DNA from 2 places in the Stenotrophomonas sp. Steno-Z10-BAI genome. Region 1 is predicted to be linked to the other one. Evidence: riboswitches for the same ligand, from Rfam matches in the RefSeq annotation. Region 1 holds a riboswitch; the other holds the start of a gene.
What was found. Region 1 has a riboswitch for cobalamin ahead of btuB (TonB-dependent vitamin B12 receptor). Riboswitches for the same ligand answer to the same signal wherever they lie in the genome.

Region 1 (4,206 bases):
CTTCGACGTGGCCGTCGAGGCCGCGTTGATGGTGGGTGATTCGATCACCGATTACCGCGCTGCAGTGGACGCAGGCATGCCGGTGGCGCTGGTGCGCTATGGGTATCCGCGCGGGCTGGATCTGGACCACGTCGAGGCCGTTGCCGTGGTGGATGATCTGCGGGAACTGCTGGTGCTGTAAGGCGTTCGAGCGTGTGCCGACCAACGGTCGGCACCTACCAGGTTCAATGATTGTGCCGACCAACGGTCGGCACCTAGCGGGGGGGGGGCGGCGGCAGTGCCGCCGTCCAGATCCCTTATTTCGGCTGGTAACGCACGCTCAGGCGGTACTCGCGGCCGGGCTGGTTGTACCAGGCGACGGTTTCGTAGTCGCGGTCGAACACGTTGCTGACCCGGCCCAGTACGGACCAATCACGGGTCAGCGCGTATTCCAGGCGCAGATCCACGGTGCCGTAGCCGCCCAGGCGCACGGTGTTGGCCGCATTGTCGTACCGCTTGCCGGCGCCGTTGGCGGTGAGGCCGGCGCGGAAGTCACCGAAACGGCGATCGACGTCCAGACGCGCGGTGTTCTGTGCGCGGCGCGCCAGCCAGTTGTCGAACTGTGCGCTGCCGTCGGTGCGGTTGCGCGGGTCGGTGTGGCTGAGCTGTGCGTTGAGGTCGAACCCGGCGACGGTGATCGCACCGGTCAATTCGGCGCCGCGGATGCGGGCCTTTTCGACCTGCGACATCATGAACGTGGTGGCATCGTAGGTGATCAGGTCATCGATGCGCGTTTCGTACACATCCAGGCCCCAGCGCCAGCCGTCGCCCTGCTGGGCGATGCCGATGTTCGCGCTCTTGGATTTTTCCGGGTCCAGGGTCGGCACGCCGCTCCACGGGTCGTAAAGGTCGCTGAAGGTCGGGGCCTTGAACGCGGTGCCGTAGCTGGCGTTGAGGCGGAACCCGCTGCCCAGCTCCAGGCCCCAGCCGAGGCTGCCGGTGGTGTGGTTGCCGAACTGCTCGTTGTCGTCGTTGCGCACGCTGGCCTGCAGGTGGTGCGCGCCGAAGCGGCCCTGGTACTGCACGAACACGCCGGTGTTGTCGCGGCTGTCGACCAGGTAGCCGGCACTGCTGCCGTCCAGGTTGTCCTGGCTCCAGTCCACACCGGCGCTCAGCAGCTGGCCATCAGCGATGCCGATGTCGGCCTGCACCGAGGCACTGTCGCGGTGGGTCTGTGCATTGCCCAGCCAGGTATCACCGTTGAAGTTGTCCGATTCGTTATCGGCGCGGCCGACGTTGAACGTCAGGTTCAAGCGCTCGCTCGGTATGTAGCGCAGCTTGCCGCCGAGTACCTGCTGCAGCGTTTCGGAGTAGTTGTAATAGCCGTCGTAATGGTTCTCGCCTTCGGCGCGCAGGGCGGTGCCTTCCACGCTCAACGTGTCCGTCAGGGCATAGCCGCCGCGCAGGCTCATGGACAGGTTGCGGTAGCCATCGCGGTCGGGCTCGTCGGCGCCGCAGCCGGCGAAGGGCGACACCGAGCCACGGCAGGCGTTGATGCCATCGGTGTGCTGGTAGGCGATGTCGGTGCCGAACCAGCCACGCTCACCGCTGCCGCCGAAGCCACCGCTGGCCTCGCGCAGGCCGTTGCTGCCACCGCCGAGCTGCAGGTGCGGCGCGAACTGGCCGGCGTTGCGGCGGGTGAAAATCTGGATCACGCCGCCGATCGCATCGGCGCCGTACAGGCTGGACTGCGGGCCACGCACGATTTCGATGCGCTCGATCTGTGCCAGCGGCAGATCCTGGATCATCGCCAGGCCGAGGTCGCCCGTGTTGATGCGCACGCCATCGACCAGCACCAGGGTGTGGGCCGAGTTGGTGCCACGCAGGAACAGCGAGCTCTGCTTGCCCAGGCCGCCGCTGTTGTTGAGGTTGATGCCGGCACGGCCGCGCAGCAGATCTTGCAGCGACGGCGCCTGGCTGCGCTCGATCTCGGCGCGGTCGATCACCTGCGCCGGTGAGATGCTGTCCTGCAGGGCGATCGGGGTGCGCGTGGCGGTGACCAGCACCTGGTCCAGCGCGGTGGCGTCGTCCTGTGCGGCGGCCAGCAGGGGCAGGGCCGAGAGCACGGCCAGGGAAAGAACGCGGGTTTGCAGCTTCATCGATGACTCCATGCACCGCGCACGCCCGCGCGGCAAGGGGTGGGGATGATCGCGCTGCAGGGAGGTTCGACGGTGGGCGGGCGCGCGCAGGCGCCAGCTTGCCGCCGCCATGCCCGCCGCATCGCAACCAGTCGTCTTCCAGGCCGGTCTCCGGGCTCGCGGGTCGATGGCGGTGCCATCGTGCCAGGCGCCTTCCCATGCCGGAGCACAGTGGCGTGTTGCCTGGTGTTTCCACGCTTACCGTTGCGGGGGCAGCGCCGGAGTGGCGGCGTGGCACAGGGCCTGACGCGTCACCGGCTTCCCGTTTCAACCTGGCGGCGTTGCAGCCCCAGGTCACCTGAAAGTGGGCGCAGTCTAAGGCATCCGCCGGGCCCATGGCGCGCACCGGTTAGAATGCGCCTCGCTTTTTCGATGTGATCTCCATGACCCCAACGTGGTTGCAGCACCCCGGCACCGACGCCCGTGACCCGCACCGGCCGGACGCAGCGGGCAGCAGACGGGGCGCGGCATGATCCTCGATCTGATCCGCCACGCCAGCACGGGCCGCGACGATCATCTTGATGGCCGCACCGATCCGCCGCTGCACGAGGGCGCGACCGACGCCCTGTGCGCGCGCTACGCCGGGCTGCCCTGGCAGCGGGTGCTGTCCTCGCCTCGGCAGCGAGCGCTGTTGACCGCCGAGGCATTGGCCTTGCCCCACGCGGTGGACGTGGAGGTCGATGAGGAATGGGAAGAACTGGATTTCGGCGACTGGGACGGGCTCGCGCTGGAGGCGCTGCCGATGGATGCGCTGTCAGCGTTCCATCTGGACCCGCACGCCAACCCGCCGCCGCATGGCGAAAGCTGGGGCCACTTCGAGCGCCGCATCGCGCGTGGACTGCACCGGCTGCTGGATGAGCCCGAGCCGGTCCCGACCCTGATCGTCAGCCATGGCGGACCGCTGCGGATGGTGCTGTCGCAGGTATGCGGCCTGCCGATGGCGATGTGCTGGGCGCTGCGCATCGATCACGGCACGCGGCTGCGCCTGCGCGTGGAGCGCGAGGACGACCGGCTGTGGGGCGAACTGCTGGAGCTGCAGCAGGTATGAGGCGCGCGGCTACCGACGGTGTGTCGGTAGCCGTGGATCAGCGGTTGTCATCGTCCATCTCGAACGGCGGCGCTTCGTCGCCGTCATCGTCGCGATGCTCCACGGTGCGGTCGTAGACCGGGCCGGAGGCGGGCGGCGCCTTCTTCAGCGGCTGGTCGGCGATGATCGCTTCGTACTCGGCCACCAGCACGGTGCGGCGCGCCTCCGGCAGTTCCTGCCAGTGGCAGTCCTGCAGCGCACCTTCCAGCGAGTAGAGCAGGTTCAAGCTGGGCTTGAAGCCGGCGCGGCGCACTTTGACGAAGGCACCGACCGCGCCGACCGCCACCAGATCTTCCGGCGTACGCAGACCGACCTGGCGCAGCCATGCTGCGCTCTTCGGGCCGATGTTGCGCAGCTTGACGCCACTCATCCCAAAGCCTCGACGAACACCGCGGCGATGGCTTCCAGCCCGGCCTGGTCCTCGGCATCGAAGCGCGCCAGCGAGGGGCTGTCCAGATCGAACACGCCGACCAGCTCGCCGTGGTGGACCAACGGCACCACCAGTTCCGAGCGCGAGGCCGAGTCGCAGGCGATGTGGCCCGGGAATGCATCGACGTCTTCGATACGCTGGGTCACCCGCTGCGAAGCCGCGGCGCCACACACGCCCTTGTCGAGTGGAATGCGCACGCAGGCGGGCAGACCCTGGAACGGGCCGACGACCAGCTCCTTGCCATCGAAGAAATAGAAGCCGACCCAGTTCAGGTGCGGCAGGGCGTGGTAGACCAGCGCCGACAGGTTGGCCGCATTGGCGATGCGGTCGCGCTCGCCGTGCACCAGGGCGCGGGCCTGGGCCAGCAGCTGGCCGTACTGTTCCGGCTTGCTGCCGGTGAGCGTGGAGGTATCGAACATGGCCGCAGTCTACCAAGCGCAGCGGTTGGGTGCCCCCGGGGCCGGCCGAACACAGCGGACCGCACCGCAGCGCTGCCGGGACGGCGGATAATG
Region 2 (4,206 bases), on a different contig from region 1:
GTACTCGCGCCACTGCGCGCGGCGCAGCGGCAGTCCTTCGCGGATCGCCGGCTCGTCGATCTGGATCACGCCGATCCCGGCCGCTTCCAGGTCGGTCACTTCATCGCGCAGGGCCAGTGCGATCTGGCGACAGGTGTCCGCGCGGGACTGGTCGTCGCGTACGAATGACCACTGCAGCACCGTCACCGGGCCGGTCAGCATGCCCTTCATCGGCCGCTGGGTGAGCGACTGCGCGTACTGCGACCAGCGCACCGTCATCGGCTGAGGGCGGGTCACATCGCCGAAGATCACCGGCGGCTTCACGCAGCGCGAGCCGTAGCTCTGCACCCAGCCATTCTTGGTGAAGGCAAAGCCATCGAGCTGCTCGCCGAAGTACTCGACCATGTCGTTGCGCTCGAACTCGCCGTGCACCAGCACGTCCAGCCCGATCTGCTCCTGCACGCGCACGCAGTGCTCGGTCTGGGTGGCCAGGAACGCATCGTAGTCCGCATCGGAGAGCTTGCCGGCCTTGTTGCGGGCACGCGCCTCACGCACCTCCAGCGTCTGCGGGAACGAACCGATCGTGGTGGTCGGGAAGCGCGGCAGCTTCAGCGCGGCGGCCTGGGCCAGGTGGCGTTGCGGGTAGCGGCTGTGGCGCTGTGCATCGGCCGGGGTCAGCGAGGAAAGGCGCGCGGCGACGGCCGTGTTGTGCACGCGCGGCGAACGACGGCGCGATTCGATGCACGCACGCGAATGAGCCAGCGGTGCTTCGGCACGCGCCGGTGCATCGATCGCGTCGGCCAGTACGCGCAGCTCGCCGAGCTTCTGCCGGGAGAACGCCAGCCAGCTGCGCAGTTCGTCATCGAGCTTCTTTTCGTGGTCCAGATCGACCGGGGTATGCAGCAGCGAACACGACGGCGCCAGCCACAGCGCATCGCTGCCGACATGGCCGTGCGCGTAGCGCGCCAGCACCAGCGCGTTGTCCAGGTGGGTGCGCCAGATGTTGCGGCCGTTGACCAGCCCGGCCGACAGCACGCGACCGGCCGGCAGCGCCTTGATCACCGCATCGAGCTGTTCCGGCGCACGGACCAGATCCACATGCAGGCCATCGATCGGCAGCGAGGCGGCCAGCGCGAGGTTGTCCTCCAGCGCACCAAAGTACGTCGCCACCAGCACCTTGGGGCGGGCAGCCTGGGCCAGTACCGCGTAGGCATGCTCGTAGGCAGCACGTGTGGCCTCGTCCAGGTCCTGCACCAGCAGCGGCTCATCCAGCTGCACCCACGCCGCGCCGGCCGCCTTGAGCTCGCCCAGCAGCTGCACATACACCGGCAGCAGTGCATCCAGCAGGTCCAGTGCGTTGCTGCCGTCGGTGGTCTTGGACAAACGCAGGAAGGTCACCGGGCCGATCAGCACCGGACGGGTCTCGATCCCCAGCGCCTTGGCCTGGCGGTATTCGGCCAGCGGCTTGTCGCCGCGCACCGTGAAGGTCTGGCCGGCGTGCAGTTCGGGCACCAGGTAGTGGTAGTTGGTATCGAACCACTTGGTCATTTCCAGCGCATGCAGGTCGATGCCATCGCGCTGCAGGCCACGCGCCATCGCGAAATAGCCGCTCAGCGGCTCGGCATCGGCGAGCGCGCGGTAGCGGGTCGGGATCGCATCGAACAGGAAGGCCGCATCCAGCACCTGGTCATACAGGCTGAAATCGTTGCTCGGCGGCACATCCACGCCGGCCTCGCGCTGCAGCTGCCAGTGGCGTTCACGCAGCTCGGCCGCGGTGTCCTGCAGCGACGCGGCGCTGCTCTCGCCGGACCAGAAGGCTTCGAGCGCGCGCTTGAGTTCGCGCTTGGCGCCGATGCGCGGAAAACCCAAATTGGTAACAGTGGTCATTGGAACGTGTCCTCATTGCGTAGGGGCATTGAGGAACGAAGGAACCGCGCGCCGTCCGGGGCCTTGCAGCCCGTTCCGCCCCGCCAGCGACCTTCGCCCCCGCGGGCGAACCGGATGCCGTGAAGCGGACGCACGGGGGCAGCGCCATGCAGGCGGCATGGCGGCAGACCCCGGCAACCTCCCCGCGGACGTTCCAGGTCGAATCGGAGGACGGTCATGTCCTCCGGCCGGGGCCGGTATTCGGGCTGATGGACACGGGCGCGGGCGCCCACCTAGTACCTGCCGCTTCCCAGGCGCGAAGGCCCAGTGCTGTTGGCAGGAGTCGTTTCCATTCACCGCTGCGGGGCAGCTCCGGAATGGGCGCGCGAGGCGCCTTCACCGGATTCCCGTTTAAATCCATCCCTTCATCTGCATGAAGCGATGGATACCTTCGGCGAGCACAAGGTAGGCCGAAGGCGAGCGATGGTCAAGTCGTCTGCCCGATTCACCCCACTGCATCCAAACCACCGTCAACTGCGTATCTCCCTGCAAGCCCGCCCGTTTGGACCCCCATGCGCCAGCCCTTGCCCTGCCTGATCCTGCTGCTGTCGGTGATCGCCGCCCCCGTGAGTGCCGCCGCGCAGACCGTGCAGCGCCAGGAAGGCCGCGCGTACGCCACCGCCGATGGGCGCCTGCTCTACCGCGAGACCCATTGGCTGCAGGGGCCGGCAAGCGCACAGTCGCGGCTGGTGCTGTACCGCTGCAGCGATGGGCGCCCGTTTGCGCGCAAGTGGATGACCCCGCAGGGCAGCCCGCAGACGCCTGATTTCACCTTGGACGATGGCCGCGATGGGTATCAGGAAGGCGTGCGCGGCGGTGCCGCTACCCGCCAGGTATCGGTCCGTGCCAGCGCGCAGGCACCGACATTCAGCCGCGCCATCGCGGTTCCGCCGGGCGCGGTGGTGGATGCCGGTTTCGACGCGGCGGTGCGCAGCCATTGGGCGGCGTTGCAGGCGGGGCAGAGCGTGGCGTTCCAGTTCCTGCTGCCCAGCCGTCAGCGCCTGGTGCCGCTGAAAGTGCAACGCACGGGTGCGGTGACCTGGCAGGGTCAACCGGCCGAGCAGCTGCAGATGAAGCTCGATGCGTGGTTCGGTTTCGCGGTGCCCCCGGTCACCCTGGTCTATGCCACCGCGGACCAGCGGCTGCTGCAGTTCACCGGCACCGGCAACGTCCGCGATGAGAAGGGCAAGTACCCGCAGGTGCGGGTCGAGTTTCCGGCGGCTCCCGTTGCCACGCCTGCGGCAGAGTTGTCCGCCGCGCGTACGCAGCCGCTGGTGAAGACATGCGGTGCCTGAGCGCCCCCTTGCAGCCAGCCTCGCAAGCAAGGACGATGCCGATACGCCCGTTATCGACATTGAGCCTGCGATGCCCGAGCTGGACGCTGCCGCCACCGCCGCATCCCACCGTCTGGACGAGTTGCTCGCCCGGGTGGCCGCTGGCGATCGCCAGGCCTTCGAATCGGTCTATCAGCTGGCCTCTGGCCGCCTGTTCGCGATCTGCCTGCACGTGCTGCGCGACCGCGGCGATGCCGAAGAGGTACTGCAGGACGTCTTCACCACGGTCTGGAACAAGGCGGCGCAGTTCGACCGCGCCAAGGCGGCGGCCATGACCTGGCTGTCGATGCTGGCGCGCAACCGCTCGATCGACCGCCTGCGCGCCGCGCCGCCGCGCGTGCTGGATGATCTGTCGGTGGCGGAGGAGATTCCCGATCTCGCGCCACAGCCTGCCTTTGCCGCCGAGCAGGCCTCCGACCACGAGCGCCTGCAGGCGTGCCTGGAAACCTTGGAACCGCGCCGGCGATCCTTGATCCGGCTGGCCTTCCTCGATGGCGCGAGCTATGAAGAATTGGCGCGCCGCATCGGTTCGCCGCTGGGCTCGGTGAAGAGCTGGATCCGCCGCGGGCTGGGTCAACTGCGGGTGTGCCTGGAACGATGAACGTTCGCGACCTCCACGATCTGCAAGACGACGGCGAGCCGCCGAGCGCCGACATCCTGGCCGGCGAATACGTGCTGGGGGTACTCGATGCCGCCCAGCGCGCCGAGGTTGACCGCCGCATCGCCAGCGATCCCGGCTTCGCCCGATTGGTGGCCCAGTGGGAGAACCGCCTTGCGCCCCTGCTCGAGTCGCTCGGTACCGAAGCGGTGCCCGCGCATCTGTGGCCGCGCATCCGCACCTCGCTCGGCTGGCCAGCCGCAACGGCCGCCTCGCCTCGGGTGTGGCAGCGCACCGGTTTCTGGCAGGGCATGACCGCGCTGGCTGCTGCGCTGGCACTGGTGGCGGTGTTCAGCCGCCGCGATCTGG

Region 2: linked by a shared signal. The riboswitch ahead of metE (5-methyltetrahydropteroyltriglutamate--homocysteine S-methyltransferase) and the one ahead of btuB (TonB-dependent vitamin B12 receptor) in region 1 are both predicted to bind cobalamin.

The regions. Positions count from the first base shown of each region.
Region 1 covers NZ_JBWJOZ010000003.1:65,652-69,857, forward strand. The annotation lists gene gph (phosphoglycolate phosphatase) at 1-181, shown strand, start outside; gene btuB (TonB-dependent vitamin B12 receptor) at 297-2,138, opposite strand; cobalamin riboswitch at 2,263-2,494, opposite strand; gene AC06E9_RS09200 (histidine phosphatase family protein) at 2,647-3,225, shown strand; gene AC06E9_RS09205 (TfoX/Sxy family protein) at 3,263-3,634, opposite strand; gene AC06E9_RS09210 (GAF domain-containing protein) at 3,631-4,113, opposite strand.
Region 2 covers NZ_JBWJOZ010000007.1:86,637-90,842, forward strand. The annotation lists gene metE (5-methyltetrahydropteroyltriglutamate--homocysteine S-methyltransferase) at 1-1,866, opposite strand, end outside; cobalamin riboswitch at 2,081-2,314, opposite strand; gene AC06E9_RS16175 (hypothetical protein) at 2,418-3,200, shown strand; gene AC06E9_RS16180 (sigma-70 family RNA polymerase sigma factor) at 3,271-3,840, shown strand; gene AC06E9_RS16185 (anti-sigma factor) at 3,837-4,206, shown strand, end outside.